Regions from separate parts of the Streptomyces sp. NPDC055103 genome, predicted to be linked through region 4. Evidence: riboswitches for the same ligand, from Rfam matches in the RefSeq annotation. Region 4 holds a riboswitch; each other region holds the start of a gene.
What was found. Region 4 has a riboswitch for cyclic di-AMP ahead of ACWFR1_RS23925 (LysM peptidoglycan-binding domain-containing protein). Riboswitches for the same ligand answer to the same signal wherever they lie in the genome.
Positions count from the first base shown of each region.

Region 1: another riboswitch for cyclic di-AMP. It lies ahead of ACWFR1_RS34825 (C40 family peptidase); the one in region 4 lies ahead of ACWFR1_RS23925 (LysM peptidoglycan-binding domain-containing protein).
Region 2: another riboswitch for cyclic di-AMP. It lies ahead of ACWFR1_RS35835 (M23 family metallopeptidase); the one in region 4 lies ahead of ACWFR1_RS23925 (LysM peptidoglycan-binding domain-containing protein).
Region 3: another riboswitch for cyclic di-AMP. It lies ahead of ACWFR1_RS10460 (M23 family metallopeptidase); the one in region 4 lies ahead of ACWFR1_RS23925 (LysM peptidoglycan-binding domain-containing protein).

Region 1 is NZ_JBSGTX010000081.1:31,764-35,568, reverse strand. Features, by position in the region: gene ACWFR1_RS34835 (ATP-dependent Clp protease proteolytic subunit) at 20-643, shown strand; gene ACWFR1_RS34830 (hypothetical protein) at 651-956, shown strand; cyclic di-AMP (ydaO/yuaA leader) riboswitch at 1,356-1,477, shown strand; gene ACWFR1_RS34825 (C40 family peptidase) at 1,481-1,957, shown strand; gene ACWFR1_RS34820 (ATP-binding protein) at 2,172-2,630, opposite strand; gene ACWFR1_RS34815 (8-amino-7-oxononanoate synthase) at 2,803-3,805, opposite strand, start outside.
Region 2 is NZ_JBSGTX010000090.1:3,885-7,689, forward strand. Features, by position in the region: gene ACWFR1_RS35825 (hypothetical protein) at 1-104, opposite strand, end outside; gene ACWFR1_RS35830 (PP2C family protein-serine/threonine phosphatase) at 165-1,370, shown strand; cyclic di-AMP (ydaO/yuaA leader) riboswitch at 1,572-1,718, shown strand; gene ACWFR1_RS35835 (M23 family metallopeptidase) at 1,730-2,932, shown strand; gene ACWFR1_RS35840 (aldo/keto reductase) at 2,987-3,805, shown strand, end outside.
Region 3 is NZ_JBSGTX010000012.1:11,011-14,815, reverse strand. Features, by position in the region: gene ACWFR1_RS10465 (SGNH/GDSL hydrolase family protein) at 1-107, opposite strand, end outside; gene ACWFR1_RS10460 (M23 family metallopeptidase) at 258-1,271, opposite strand; cyclic di-AMP (ydaO/yuaA leader) riboswitch at 1,276-1,437, opposite strand; gene ACWFR1_RS10455 (tyrosine-protein phosphatase) at 1,825-2,646, shown strand; gene ACWFR1_RS10450 (DUF6126 family protein) at 2,659-2,814, opposite strand; gene ACWFR1_RS10445 (helix-turn-helix domain-containing protein) at 2,868-3,497, opposite strand; gene ACWFR1_RS10440 (aspartate aminotransferase family protein) at 3,584-3,805, opposite strand, start outside.
Region 4 is NZ_JBSGTX010000039.1:57,404-61,208, reverse strand. Features, by position in the region: gene ACWFR1_RS23930 (alpha/beta family hydrolase) at 1-895, shown strand, start outside; gene ACWFR1_RS23925 (LysM peptidoglycan-binding domain-containing protein) at 889-1,776, opposite strand; cyclic di-AMP (ydaO/yuaA leader) riboswitch at 1,782-1,954, opposite strand; gene ACWFR1_RS23920 (DUF6197 family protein) at 2,355-3,047, shown strand; gene ACWFR1_RS23915 (phosphocholine-specific phospholipase C) at 3,109-3,805, opposite strand, start outside.

The sequences.
Region 1 (3,805 bases), on a different contig from region 4:
CCCCTGGAGGTGCCCAGCCATGGACGCTCGCTACGTCCTGCCCGAGTTCACGGAGCGGACCAGCTTCGGGACCCGGACCCTCGACCCGTACTCGAAGCTCCTCGAAGCCCGGATCGTCTTCCTCGGCACCACGGTCGACGAGACCTCGGCCAACGACGCCATCGCGCAGTTCCTCTACCTCGACCACGCCTCTCCGGGCCAGGACATCTCCCTCTACATCAACTCCCCCGGCGGCTCCATCAGCGCCATGACCTCCCTCTACGACACGATGCGGACGCTCTCCTCCGACGTGGAGACCACCTGCCTGGGCCAGGCCGCCTCCACCGCGGCCGTCCTGCTCGCGGCCGGCACCCCGGGCAAGCGCCTGATCCTGCCCGGCGCCCGGGTCACCCTCCAGCAGCCGACCCTGGACGAGCCCGTCCAGGGACAGCTCAGCGACCTCGACCTCCAGGCGCGCGAGCTGCTGCGCCTGCGGGAGCTGGTCGCCGGGATGCTCGTCGAACACACCGGACAGGACCGGGAGCGGATCGACGCCGACATCGACCGCCTCACCGTCCTGGACGCCGAGGCGGCCGTCGCGTACGGCCTGGCCGACCACGTCGTCACGAGCCGGCGCGCCGCCGCCGGCGGCGCGGCCTGGTGAACCGGCCGTGCCCCCCGAGCTGCCGCCACTGCCGGCCCTGACCCGGGCCGAGGGTGAACTCGTCGACGCGTACCTCGAAGTCGTCGACCTCCTAGGGAAGATCAATCCATCCAGAGGCATGCATACCTATGGGGCGTTGCGTGCGGCCCAGGCCCTGGTGGGACGTGCGGAGGCGCTGCGCGAGGCGCTGAATCTCATGCATATGCGGGGTGAGAGCGAGGTCCACGCGGACACATTGGCGCGCGCCTTAAGGGTGTTGGACGGAGAGCGCAGGACCGGCCGCGTCACCGTCCCCCGCACTCGGGCGAGTTGACATATCCGCGTGTCGTGTCGAGGTCCGGTCGGCCGACACGGACCGCAGATTCCCTCCCCCGTTCGGCGTAGTCGACGAGTCGACATATGAAGCGGGCGAGTTGCGCAACAGGTGTACGCATTTGGCGGAATCGAACGTTCCATCGCTGGTACGCGGCTCGTAGGCCAAACCTCCGAAGATCACAAAGGCGGTCTGTCCACCCGAATGGATCAGTCGTGAGGAGCCTCACATATCGCCGTTTCAGCTCGGTTTTCGCCCATGGCGTGGGTCAAGATCCGTGTCGACGACAAGCCCCCGCCACCGCGGCGGGGCGGTCCGGGCGGACGCCGAGTCCTGCCGCTGTCCCGGACGTCTGGTCGACAGGAGTGGATCGGCAGGAGTGGAGGACCCAATCAGTACGGGATGTTCGCGCCGCTTCCGCGGCGGGGCCGTTCCTTGGGGTGAAGCCGCAGCCGCGGCCGGGCATCTTCGCCAGCCCGAACCCGACAGGTCATCCTTCGCAGGCGGCTGACGAAGGGTTGCGCATGACCGCGCAGATGCATGTCCCGTCCCTGCTGTCCCGGGCCGGAGCCGTCTCGGCTCTCACCCTCGCCGCCGTCGGCGGCACGCTGTTCGCACCAGGTGCGGCGACGGAGGCCCAGGCAGCGACGACACACGCGAACAAGGCACTGAGCGTCGCCGCGTCCAAGAAGGGCTCGCCCTACCGGTACGGATCCGCCGGACCCACCCGGTTCGACTGCTCCGGTCTGACGCTCTACGCCTACAACAAGGCGGGCAAGTCGCTGCCCCGCACCGCGCAGCAGCAGTACAACAAGACCCGGCACATCTCCTCGTCCAGCCGGCAGAAGGGGGACCTGGTCTTCTTCCACTCCGGTGGGAGGGTGTACCACGTCGGCATCTACGCCGGCAGCGGCAAGATCTGGCACTCGCCCAAGACGGGCTCCTGGGTGAAGCTCGACAAGATCTGGTCGTCGAAGGTCTACTACGGCCGCGTCCGGTGACGGAACCCGGGCGCTGACCCTTGCCGAGGGAGGGGCGCGGTGGCGCCGCCGCACCCCTCACGGCCGGGGCAGCACCCTCTCGGTGGCCCTGTGCGGCCCGGGCGTCGAGGTCGGTGTCCCCGACCCGCAGGACCCCACCCGCCGGCAGGCTCGTACTCCGGCCGAGGTCAACCCCTTTTACTGGGCGCGGCACTTCGCCGGTGGCGCCTGGCCCTCACAGGAGCTGCACGCCGGCTGAGCCGGTCGGTACGGGGGCGGGGGCCCACGGCAGCGTGATCCAGACCGTCTTGCCGCCCTCCTCGGTCGGCGTGACCGAGAGCCGGCCGCCGGCCTCCGCCGCGAGGACGCGGATGATGACCATGCCGCGCCCGTTGTCCTGCTGGACCGCCGCCGGAAGTCGGCGCGGCCAGCGGGGATGGCTGTCGGTCACGCCGATGTACAGGCGTTCCTCCCGCTCCAGCCGGAGGTCGACCGTGAAGGTGGGCGACTGCCCGAACGTGTGCTGGACGGCGTTGGTCGCCAGTTCCGAGACGATGAGCCGGATAGAGTCCGCGATCTCCGCGCCGCCGTCGAGCCCCCAGTCCCCCAGGACGTCCACGGCGAATCTGCGTGCCGTGGGAACCGAGGCGGGATCGCTCGGCAGAGTGACGGATGCTTCCTGCTGGTCTGCCATGGCGGCGCTGTCCCTTTCCCGCCGGGGACACCACCCCGGATTGCGCTTCGCGTCAGAGTGCCACCGATCGTGCCGCCCCGTACGGCCTTCCACCACGATATGTGCACATCTATCGCCCGAAGCGGTGAACTCTGCTGTCCGGAAACGCTCTTGGATGGCGGAGACGATGCCGTCAGAGGGCCGCGGGCGCGGTGCGCAGGATCGTCTCCACCGCCCCGTGCAGCTCGGCGTCCGTCAGGTCGGCGCGGGCCGTGAGCCGGAGCCGCGAGATGCCGTCCGGCACGGACGGGGGCCGGAAACACCCGACCGCCAGGCCCTGTTCGCGGCAGTCGGCCGCCCAGCGCAGCGCCGCCTCGGGCGAGGGGGCGCGCACCGAGACGACGGCAGCGTCCGGTCGCGCCGCGGTCAGTCCGGCCGCCGTGAGGAGCTCGTACAGGGTGGTGGCGACGGTCCGCGCCCGCTCGGCGAGTGCCGGTTCGGCGGCGATCAGCCGCAGGCTCGCGAGCGCGCCGCCCGCGGCGGCCGGGGCGAGCCCGGTGTCGAAGATGAAGGTGCGCGCCGCGTTCACCAGGTGCTCGACGACCCGGGCGGGTCCGAGGACGGCGCCGCCCTGGCTGCCCAGGGACTTGGAGAGGGTGAGGGTGGCGACGACGTCCTCGTCGCCCGCGAGGCCCGCCTCGTGCAGGGCGCCCCGCCCGCCGGCGCCGAGGACACCGAAGCCGTGGGCGTCGTCGACGACGAGCCCGGCGCCGTGCGCGCGGCAGACGTCGGCGAGCTCCGGGAGCGGCGCCTTGTCCCCGTCGACGGAGAAGACGGAGTCGCTGACCACGAGCGCCCGGTGCTCCGGACGCGCCTCCAGGGTCTTGCGTACGGCATCAGGGTCGGCGTGCGGCACGACGGCCGTCTCGGCGCGCGCGAGCCGGCAGCCGTCGACGATCGAGGCGTGGTTGGAGGCGTCCGAGACGATCAGCGAGTCCCGGCCGCCGAGCGCGGTGAGCGCGGCCAGGTTCGCCGCGTAGCCGGAGGAGAAGACGAGGGCCGCCTCGAAGCCGCAGAACTCGGCGAGTTCGCGTTCGAGCCGGGTGTGCAACCGGGTCGTGCCGGTGACGAGCCGTGAACCGGTGGCGCCCGCGCCCCAGCGCCTCGCCGCCTCGGCCGCCGCCTCGGTGACGTCC
Region 2 (3,805 bases), on a different contig from region 4:
CCGCGCGCGCGGGCCGCGTGCGCGCCGGGCGGACAGGCCGCCGCTCCGGCGTGCGTACGCCAGTCGGCCCCGTGGAGGTCGCCGCCGGGTGCGGTGGCGGTCACCCTGGGAGGGCGCGGAGGTACGGAACACCGTGCCGGTACGGACCGGGCAGGAGAGCACAGGTGGGGCACCCCCCAGGAGCGGCGGACGGCGGGCGGCGGGGCGGCGAGGGCCGCGGTCCGTACGGCGGTGCCCGGCGCTTCCTCCGTGCGCTGCCGCCGCTCGTCATCGTGGGCGGTGTCGTCTTCGACGTGTCGACGCCGCCCGCGTACACCGCCGCTCCGCTCTTCTCCGCCGCCCCTCTCATCGCGGCGCCCTTCTTCTCGACGCTCACGACCCTGGTGACCGGGATCGCCGCCGTCCTCGCCTCCGTCGGGCTGCACGTCTACAACGGCACCGTGACGGGCATCCCGGCCCTCACCGAGACCCTCACCGTCGTCACCGTCTCCGCGCTCGCGCTCCTCATCAACCGGGTCGTGCGGCGCAGCGGCGAGCGGCTGGCCTCCGCGCGGGTCATCGCGGAGACCGCGCAGAAGGCGGTGCTGCCGACGCCGGCCGAGCGGATCGGCGGGCTGCAGTGCGCGGCCCGTTACGAGGCGGCGCAGGCGGACGCGTTCATCGGCGGCGACCTGTTCGCCGTGCAGGAGACCCCGCACGGGGTGCGGCTCGTCGTCGGGGACGTCCGGGGCAAGGGGATGGACGCCGTCGAGGCCGTCGCCGTGGTGATCGGTGCGTTCCGGGAGGCGGCCGAGCAGGAGCGGAGCCTGGAGGGGGTGGCGCAGCGGTTGGAGCGGGCGCTGGCCCGGGAGGGCACCCGCAGACACGGGCTCGACGCCTTCGAGGGATTCACGACGGCCGTCCTGGCGGAGATCCCGCACGGGCGTGAGGACGGCGGCGGGGTCGTACGGATCGTCAACCGCGGTCATCCGCCACCGCTGTTGCTGTACGTGGACGGAAGCCTGGACGTGCTGGACCCGGCGGAGCCGGCGCTGCCGCTCGGCATGGGCGAGCTGGCGGCGTGGCCGGACCGGGCCGAGGAGTGGCCGTACCCGCCGGGCGCGACGCTGCTGTTCTACACGGACGGCCTCTCGGAGGCGCGCGACGCGCGGGGCGTCTTCTACGACCCGGCGGAACGGCTCGCGGGGCGGATCTTCCCGGGGCCCGAGGAGCTGCTCGACGCGCTGGTGGACGACGTACGGCTGCACACGGGCGGCGGGTCGACGGACGACATGGCGCTGCTCGCGCTGAGCAGGCCGGCGACGGGGCAGCCGGAGAGGCGCCGGACGATGCCGGTGGTGCCGCCGCGCGGCGGTGGTCACCAGGCGTAGTCGGAGGGTGTCACTGCGATAACAATTGACATAACGTCAGATTCTCGGTGTTTGAAGGCCCCTTGCTGAAGGGGGGTCAACTCGGGCGTTTCTCTACCAATTCAATGAACGATCACTGGGAACGGCTTGGAATCGGACCCCCCTGTCTATTAACGTTCGATAACGCAGCGCGGTCGTCCCAGCCGTCGCAAGAGGCGGCACCGTGCGCACGCGCCGAATCCTGAAGAGGAACCGGGGAACCACCAATTGGGGTGAATCGGGCCCTTCGCACCTGTGCGAACGTGCCCGTAGGAGACCTTCCTGCTCCGAACCCGTCAGCTAACCCGGTAGGCGAGAAGGAAGGAAAGGAGCGCGCCTTCGTGGCGTCCAACACTCCCGCACCCGAAGCCCCCTTCGATGCCTTCGGTGGTGGTGCGGGCCCCGCCGCTCCGGACACCGAGTGGAACCCCACCGAGGGAACCCTCCGCGCCGAGACCCGCGGTCGGCACCGGGTCGTCAAGCAGCGCTCCAACTTCGCCCGCTCCTCCACCGTCCTCGGCGTCGGCGTCATCGCGGCTGTCGGCGCGGGCGGCCTCGCCACCGCGCAGGAGAAGCCGCCGGTCGCCATATCGCTCCCCGACCTCCCGGACCTGAACCTCCCCTCGGCCGAGGACCTCCCCGGCGTCGGCGAGTTCTTCGCCGACGACGCGGACGCGCAGCTCCAGGACACCCTCACCGGGACCGGGTCCAACACGAACCCGCTCACCGCCGCCACGTACGTCACCCCGGCCGGCGAGAAGGCGGACGGCACCACCACGGCGGACGACACCGCCCGAACCGGAGCGAACGGCACCGCCCAGGCTGCCCTCACCGCGCAGGCCGGGACGCCCACGACCGCCGACGCGGCCGACGCGGGAGAGATCCTGCGCGCCCGCATCCTCCAGCAGGCCGAGCAGCAGCAGGCCTCCGCCGACGCCGCCGAGAAGCTGGCCGCGGAGAAGCTCGCGGCCGAGAAGGCGGCGGCCGAGGCCGCGGCCAAGGCGGCGGCGGCGGAGAAGGCGGCCGCCGACGCGAAGGCCAAGGCGGAGGCGGAAGCCAAGGCCAAGGCGGAGGCGGAAGCCAAGGCGGAGGCCGAGCGGCAGGCCGCGGCGGCGGAGGCCGAGCGCCTCGCGCAGCTCGCCGCCAGCTACTCGATGCCCCTGTCCTCGTACAGCATCAGCGCCACCTACATGCAGTCCGGCTCGATGTGGTCCTCCGGCTACCACACCGGTCTCGACTTCGCCGCGCCCACGGGCACCCCGCTCAAGGCCGTCCACAGCGGCACCGTCAAGTCGGCCGGCTGGTCCGGCTCGTACGGCTACCGGGTCGTCCTGGAGATGGAGGACGGCACCGAGATCTGGTACGCCCACCTCTCCTCCATGACCGTCAGCGCCGGCCAGACCGTGACGACCGGCGAGACGATCGGCCGCGTGGGCGCCACGGGCAACGTCACCGGCGCCCACCTCCACATGGAGGTCCACACCGCGGGCGGCGACGGCATCGACCCGGCGGCCTGGCTCCGCTCCAAGGGCCTGTCGATCTGACGCACCCATGCCCCACCCGGAATAGTCCCGGCGGCGCGGAGGGTTGACCGACCCGTGACCTCTCTCCGCCCGCTGGGCTCTTCCGAACTGCACGTCTTCCCGCTCGCCCTGGGCGGCAACGTCTTCGGCTGGACCGCCGACGAGGCACAGTCCTTCGCCGTGCTCGACGCCTACGCCGCCGCCGGCGGGAACTTCGTCGACACCGCGGACATGTACTCCGCCTGGGCCGAGGGCAACGAGGGCGGCGAGTCCGAGACCGTCATCGGCCGCTGGCTCGCCTCCCGCGGCAAGCGCGACGACATCGTCGTCGCCACCAAGGTCGGCGCCCACCCCCACTTCAAGGGGCTCTCCGCCACCACCATCAAGGCCGCCGCGGAGGAATCCCTGCGCCGCCTCGGCACCGACCGCATCGACCTGTACTACACGCACTTCGACGACGAGTCGGTCCCGGTCGAGGAGATCGTCACCGCCCTCGACCAGCTCGTGAAGGACGGCAAGGTGCGGGCCGTCGCCGCCTCCAACATCTCCCCTGAGCGGCTGCGCGCCTCCCTCGACTTCGCGGAGGCCGAGGGCCTCGCCCGGTACGTCGCGCTCCAGCCGCACTACAACCTGGTCTCGCGCGACACCTACGAGGGCCCGCTCCTGGAGACCGTCGAGAACGCCGGACTCGCCGCCGTCCCGTACTTCGGGCTCGCCTCCGGCTTCCTCACCGGCAAGTACCGCCCCGGCGCCACCGTCGACAGCGTCCGCGCCTCCGGGGCCGGCGAGCACCTGGACACCGAGCGGGGCAGGGCCGTGCTCTCCGCGCTCGACGCGGTCGCCGAGGCCCACGAGGCCGAACTCGCCACCGTCGCCCTCGCCTGGCTCGCCTCC
Region 3 (3,805 bases), on a different contig from region 4:
TAGGTCCCGTCGGGCCCGGGGTCTCCGACGCCCTCGGTGAAGCTGTCACCGATCGCCGCGTACGACCCGAATGCGTTCTTGTCTCTTGATCTCGAATCGTCTGCCACGGGAGCACATCCTTCCCTTTCGGATGTGACCTACGCGACCGTAAGGAGGGGTTGACGGAGGGTGACATATGCCACCGATAAAGATTCCCCCAAGCCGGAATACGCCGACGGCCCGGCACCTGGGTGCCGGGCCGTCGTGGTGCGTCCGTGTCAGACGGAGACGCCGTGCTGGCGGAGGTAGGCCAGCGGGTCGACGTCGGAGCCGTAGTTCGGAGAGGTACGGATCTCGAAGTGCAGGTGCGGGCCGGTGGAGTTGCCGGTCGAGCCGGAGAGGCCGATCTGCTGGCCGCCGCTGACGGACTGGCCGGACGAGACGGAGAGGGAGGAGAGGTGCGCGTACTGCGAGTAGTTGCCGTCGGCGTGCTGGATGACGACCTCGTTGCCGTACGAACCGCTCCAGCCGGCGGAGACGACGGTGCCGGCGCCGACGGCGCGGACGGTCGTGCCGGAGGAGGCGATGAAGTCGACACCGGTGTGGTAGCCGGAGGACCACATGGAGCCGGAGGCACGGTACGGGGTGGAGAAGCCACCGCTGACGGGGGCGACCCAGCCGGACGCGGAGGTCGAGGACCCCGCCGACTGCGAGGTCCGCGCCGACTGCGAGGAGGAGGACTCCGAGGCGGCGGCCGGGGCGGAGGAGCGCTCGCTGCTCCGGGAGGCGCGCGAGGTGTCGCCGTTCTTCTCGGAGCTCTGCGTGCTCTTCGGGGCGGCCTTGGGCGCGGCGCTCTTGGGGGCGGCGGTCTTGGGCGCGGCGCTCTGCGCGGCGGCGGTGTTCTTGGCGCCGAGGGTGAGCTTCATGCCGGGCAGGATCAGCGAGGGGTTCTCGCCGACGACCTGGCGGTTGTCCTCGTACAGCTTCTGCCAGCCGCCCGCGAGGTGGTGCTCGGTGGCGATCTTCGACAGGTAGTCACCGCTGACGACGGAGTACGTCTTCGACGCGGCCTTCGTCACGGCGGGCGCGGCCTGGAGGGCGGCGGGCGCCTTCACCTGGGCGGCGGCGACGGCCTGGGCGGGGACGGCGGCCGGGGCGGCCTGCTCGGCGGCGTGGGCTCCGGTGGCGCCGAGGAGCGGGAGCGCGACGACGGCGCCTCCCGTACTGGCGACGACGAGACCCCGGGTGAGGGAATTGATCTTCGGACGGCGGTGCTTACCCTTCGCGGGCATGGCGAATTCCTCTCCGGCGCCTACGAGGTGAGCTGTCGGGTTCGGACTGGAGATGCCCGGCCGCGTTCTCACGCGGCTTCACCCCAAGCCGTCCTGTGTCGCGGGACCGGCGTACTTCCTGGGTCCCCCGCTCCTGCCACGCATGGGATGAGTGCGGATTCCGGACGGTGGCAGGATTCGGCGGTCCGACCGGATTGACGGTGACGCTAGACGAGCGAGGTCGGAGCAAACAAGCCGCGAATTCCACCCGGTATTGACCGGGGCGAATTTCGGGCGGAAATCCGGTCACCCTCCGTTGATGACGGTCCTTCGATTTCCTTTTTCCGTACGGCAATTGCTCGGGGCCGTCGGCCACGATCCGTCACTTCTATGACCCTGCTCACGCGGCACCGCCCATCTCGCCTGCAAACAGGGCGCGTTCCCCTTAACGCCCCATTTCGGACAGATCACCCATTCCCGTCCGAGGGGGTGCGCGGACCCCCTCCCACCTGGATGATTGTCCTAGGCACCGATCTCGCATCGGGCCCCCGAACGTCGACCCCCAGGAGCATCCGTGACGCAGCAGCTGCCGCAGGTCCCGCCCACCGAAGCGAACGAGCCCGAGCTGGCCGAGGTCCGCAACTTCCGGGACGTGGGCGGCCTGCCGACGACGGACGGGCGCGCCGTGCGGCCCGGACGCCTCTTCCGCAGCGGCCACCTCGCCCACGCCACCGAGGCGGACGCCGCCTTCCTCACCACGCTGGGCCTGCACACCGTCTTCGACTTCCGCAACGAGGCCGACCGCAAGGTCGAGGGGGCGGACGTCGAGCTCCCCGGCGTGCGGAACGTGAACATACCCCTCAACGACCCGGCCGACGGCAAGGAGTTCTGGAAGCTGGTGCGCGACGGCGACATCGCGCAGCTGCGGGAGATCCTGGGCGACGGCAAGGCGGCCGCCCGGATGTCCGATTCGTACCGCAAGATGATCGTCGAGCGGACGTCGGAGCACAGCCGGATCCTGCACTCCATGGCGGAGGAGAGCGTCCCGGCGCTGATGCACTGCGCGGCGGGCAAGGACCGCGCCGGCCTCTCCATCGCGATCACGCTGCTCGCCCTCGGCGTCGAGCGCGAGGCGATCGAGGCCGACTACGTGAAGTCGAACGACCCGCACCGCCGCTACAAGGTGCGCCGCAGCTCCACCGCCGCGGACGCGATGTCGCCCGAGGTGATGGAGCTGCTGAGCCCGCTCTTCGACGCGCGGGTGGAGTATCTGCGGGCCGCGTTCGAGACGATCGACGTGACCTGGGGTTCGGTGGAGACCTACCTCACGGAGGGACTCAAGCTGGCCCCGGAGACCCGCGAGCGCCTGCGGGAGCGCTTCCTCGCCGAGGCGTAGGCGGCACCCCGCCTACTGGTTCTGCCCGCCCAGCATGAAGAGCAGATAGAGGAAGCCGGCGAAGAGGTGCCCGGCGACCAGGTACGCGAAGAGGCGGAGGACCAGGCCCTTGGGGAACTTGCCTTCCCCGCGCTCCTCGCCGGTGACAGCTCGTGACTTCTCGGACATCTCGGTCCTTTTCTGACGAAGGGGCGCGTTCCCGCGAAGGGGTACGCGGGGGGTCAGCGACGGTGCGGGGTTCCGTCACCGAGGCACAGCTCGGCGACGGGACTCTGCATCAGGGTGTGAACGAAGAGCAGCTCGGCCCCGCCGGGGGTGGCGGCGCCGATGCGGTGCGGGGTGAGCGAGTCGAAGTGCGCGCTGTCTCCGGCGTCGAGGACGTGCACGGCGTCACCCAGCGCCAGCCGCACCCGCCCCTCCAGGACGTGGATCCACTCCTCGCCGGGGTGGACGCGCACGATGTCGGCCCGGGTGGCGTACGGCACGTGGACGCGAAGGCACTGGAGCGCCCGCCCGGCGCCGCCGGCCTGCCGGTAGATCCAGCCGTCGGCCTCGACGGGCTCGGAGCGGCCGGCCCGGACGACGGGGTCGCGCTCGGGCGGTGTCTCGCCGAGGAGCTCGGAGACCGTCGTACCGTAGATACGGGCGAGGGCCAGCAGCATCGGCAGCGAGGGTTGCCGGTTCCCCGTCTCCAGGCGCGAGAGGTGCGCCGGGGAGAGGCCGGCCCGCTGGGCGGCGGCCTCCAGGGTGAGTCCCCGGCGGCGGCGCAGGGCCCGCAGCTGCGGGGCGACGTCGGGCAGGACGCCGGAGGTGGCGGGGTCCGGGGAGGTCTCCCCGGGGGCGTGGTCCATGCATCCATTGCGCCAGGATCATGCCTCTGAGGCAAGTTTCTTGCCTCAGAGGCAAAACCCTCTGGCCTGGGCGCGGGCGACGGTCTTCAGCGCTGCGCCACGGCCTGCTTCACCAGTGTCCTCCCGAAGTCCCACATCAGTCCGCCACCGCCGTGGGCCTCGTCCATGACCGCCGTGAAGGCGGTGACGAACCGGTCCACGTCCGCCTCGTCGATGACCAGCGGCGGGATCAGCTTGATCACCTCCAGGTGGTCCCCGGAGACCTGGGTCAGGATCCGGTGCCGCTGGAGCAGGGGCACGACGACCAT
Region 4 (3,805 bases):
GCTCGCCACGGGCGCCACGGCGCTGGCCGCCTGCCGGGTGGTCCGTGCCCGGGGTGCCGCGCGGATCGTCCTGGCGGTGCCGGTCGCCCCACGCGGCTGGACCGCCCGTCTCGGGGGCGAGGCCGACGAGACCGTCAGCGTCCGCGAGCCCGACTTCTTCTACGCGATCGGTCAGTTCTACCGGGACTTCACGCAGACGTCCGACGCGGAGGTGCTCGACTGCCTCGACCGCAGCCGGGCTGTGCGCGGGCCCGTCGTGCGGGACGAGGACGTCAGGATCCCGGCGACCGGCGCCACCCTCGCCGGACGGCTCGCTGTGCCCGACGGCGCGACCGGCATCGTCCTGTTCGCCCACGGCAGCGGCAGCAGCCGGCACAGTCCGCGCAACCGCGCGGTCGCCTCGGCCCTGAACCGGGCCGGGCTCGGGACGCTGCTGTTCGACCTGCTGACCGAGACCGAGGCGGCCGACCGGGCCCATGTCTTCGACACCCCGCTGCTCGCCGGCCGGCTGGTGAGCGCCACGGACTGGCTGGCCGGGCGGCCCGGGGGCGACGACCTGCCGCTCGGCTACTTCGGGGCGAGCACGGGCGCGGCCGCCGCGCTGTGGGCGGCGGCCGACGCCGGTTCCGGTGTCGCCGCAGTCGTGTCACGCGGTGGCAGACCGGATCTGGCGGGCGAGCACCTGGCCCGGGTGCGCGCCCCGACCCTCCTCGTGGTGGGCGGCCGGGACGAGCTGGTCCTGGACCTCAACAAGCGGGCCCAGGCGCTGCTGCGCTGCGAGAACCGGCTGACGGTCGTGCCGGGCGCCACCCACCTCTTCGAGGAGCCGGGGGCCCTGGAGGAGGTGGCGGAGCTCGCCAGGGACTGGTTCGACGAGCACTTCAGGGGTCAGTAGGCGCCGTTGACGTTGTCGATGGAGCCGTAGCGGTCGGCCGCGTAGTTGCAGGCAGCCGTGATGTTGGCGACCGGGTCGAACAGGTCCGTGGACGTGCCCGGCACGTGGTAGGCGTCGAAGGTCGGCTGGATCACCTGGAGCAGGCCCTTCGAGGGGGTGCCGGCCGCGGCGTTGGAGTCCCAGAGGTTGATGGCCTGGGGGTTGCCGGAGGACTCGCGCATTACGTTGCGGAGGATTCCGTCGTACGAGCCGGGGATGCCGCGCTGGGCCATGATGGCCAGCGACTGCCGGATCCAGCCGTCGAGGTTGTCGGCGTACTGGGCGGCGGCCGGGGCGGCCTGGACGGCGGGCGCGGCGGCGGGCGCCGCCTGCGCTGCGGAGGCGCCCGAAGCGGCGGCCGGGGCCGCGGCACGGCGCTCGGAGCGGCTCGCCCGGTCCGTCGTGGCGGTGCTCTTCTTCGGCGCGGCGGCCTGAGCGGGGGCGGCCTTCGCGGAATCCCGACGAATCGTCAGTTCGAGACCGGGGTGAATGAGTGACGGATTGTCACCCACGGCGGACTTGTTGGCCCGGTAAATCGACTTCCAGCCGCCCTGAATTCCCTTCTTCTGGGCGATCAGGGAAAGCGAGTCACCGCTCACGACGGTGTACGTACGCGCGGCGGCGGCAGCGGCGGTGGGGGCGGACGGCGCGGCGGTCGCGGTCGCGTGCTGTGCGGCGACGGGCTGCGCGGCGGTCTTCGGCGCGGACGAGATCGTCTCGGCGCCGGCGGTGGCGGGGACGATCAGCGGCAGGGCCAGGGCTGCCCCGCCCGTGCCGGCGAGTGCGAGGCCACGGGTGACCGTGCGGCGTCGGGGGCGGCGGTGCTTACCGTGTGCAGGCATGACGGTTTCCTCTCCGGCGCCTGCGGGGTGAGCTGTCGGGTTCGGACGGGAGATGTCCGGCCGCGCACACGCGGCTGCACCCCGAGCCGTTCCGGATTCCGGACCGGCGAATTCGTGGGTCCCCCGCTCCTGCCGTCGGGTGAAAGGGAGGTGTTTCGGGCGGCGGCAGGATTAGGCGTTCCGCTCGAATGGGGGTGACCGTAGGCCAGTAATGCGACGGATAACAAGGGGAGTGAATCGCTGGGGCGGGGTAAAGGATCTCTGTATTCGGCTAATTCAAGATCGACCGCGCTCGGGCATCGCCGAACTTCCGTGCACCGCACGGCTTGCGGAAGTGCCGGGACGTGGTGATCTCCGGGAAAAGTGAACCGCGTCACCCGGCGAGTAATGTCCGAATATGCGATGTAATTCCGATGGTGAATGAATGGGTGGAAATTTACCGCCATGGGGTGTTCGGTCGTGTCGAGGGTCGTGGGGCTGGCTCGCGCTAAGCGGTACCACTGTGTCCGTGGCGACAAAAGTCGCAAACAAGACATTCTTCTTGAAAGATGGAGGTACCCGACCCAGGAGCCACCCGGATGCCGACCACCGTCTCCCCGCTCAGCCCGGACACCCTCGACCGCGAGGCGGCCGCTCTCTTCGAGAGCGCCACCTGGCAGCGGATCGTCACGGACTGGACCCCCGCCCCGCCGACCCTCGCCCCACCGGTCCCGGTCCGGCCGACCCTCGCCCCACAGGTCCCGGTCCGGCCGGCCCCCGCCGGACCGGACCCCGCGCCGCAGCGACAGCCCGAGCGCGCTGACTGGCGGGCCCTCCTGACCGTGCCCGTGGACCAGCTCGTGACCGAGGCGCTCGACGCGCTCCCGCCGCCGGCCCCGGCCGAGCGCACGCTTCCCGGCCGGATCGGAGCCGTACTCCCGGACCGTCTGCACGCCTGGCGCCGGATCGGCCGTCCCGAGCTGCGCCCCTCGGTCCACCTCGGCTACGCGCGGCTGGTGCTCACGGAGTGGGGCTGGCAGAACGCCCCGTACAAACTGCGCGACGCGCGGGGAGCGCGCTGCGTCTGCGGCGCCCTCCTCGCGGCCCACCGCCTCGGCTACGGCGGCGCGGACACCATGAACGAGGCGGCCGCCTGGATCATGACCGAGCTCCGGTCGCGAGGATGGCGCGAACTGATCGGCCCGTGGAACCGGGCTCCCGGCCGCACGGCGGCCGAGGCGGTGGGCCTCCTCGACGCGACGATCCGCCGCGCCGCGCACGCCGGCCGGTGACCCGCCGGGCCGGTGACACCGTCGGCCGGTGACCCGCCGGCACCGGCCGACGTGCAAGGGGTCAGCCGGTGACGCTCGGGGACCCGGTCTCGATGTGGCCGGTGTACCGGCGCGACCAGGTCCCGTCGATGTCGGCGAGGATCGTGAAGTCGTACCAGCCGCCGTTGTAGGCCACCGCGTTGAAGAACTCCTCACGGCTGGAGTTCGCCGGGACCGTGTACGTCCACGGGCCGTCCGTGCGGTAGGCGTTCGAGCGGATCGTGAAGGTCACCGGGCCCGCCGAGGTGTTGGTCATCCGGAACCACAGCGCCGTCCGGCCCGTGCCCGCCTCGGGCGCGTACCGGGCCGCGACCTCCACGGCCTTGCCCGCCTTGGACGCGTCGCCGATGAAGCGCCGCAGGAAGCGGTTGGGGCCCATCATCGAGATGTCGTACTTCCCGGATCCCGACCCGAGCCCGATGTTGAAGTAGTCGGAGGCGGTGGCGCCCGGGTCGACCGTGTACTGCCAGGCCGCCGTGTCGCGGTGCTGGTGCGGGTGGATCGAGAAGTGCGCCGCCTGCCTGGCCTCCGGCCCCTGGTTCGTCATCGAGAACCAGGCCAGGATCTTGCCGGCCGCCCCGAACTCGAACCGGTCGAGGTTGCCGTTCACCTGGTACGGCAGGGCGCGCGCCGGGCGGGTGCCGGACTCCTGCGCCGGCTGGGCGTTGTTCTGGGGCGCGGGGTTCGGCAGCGGGCCGCAGGTGGCCTGCCCGATGACC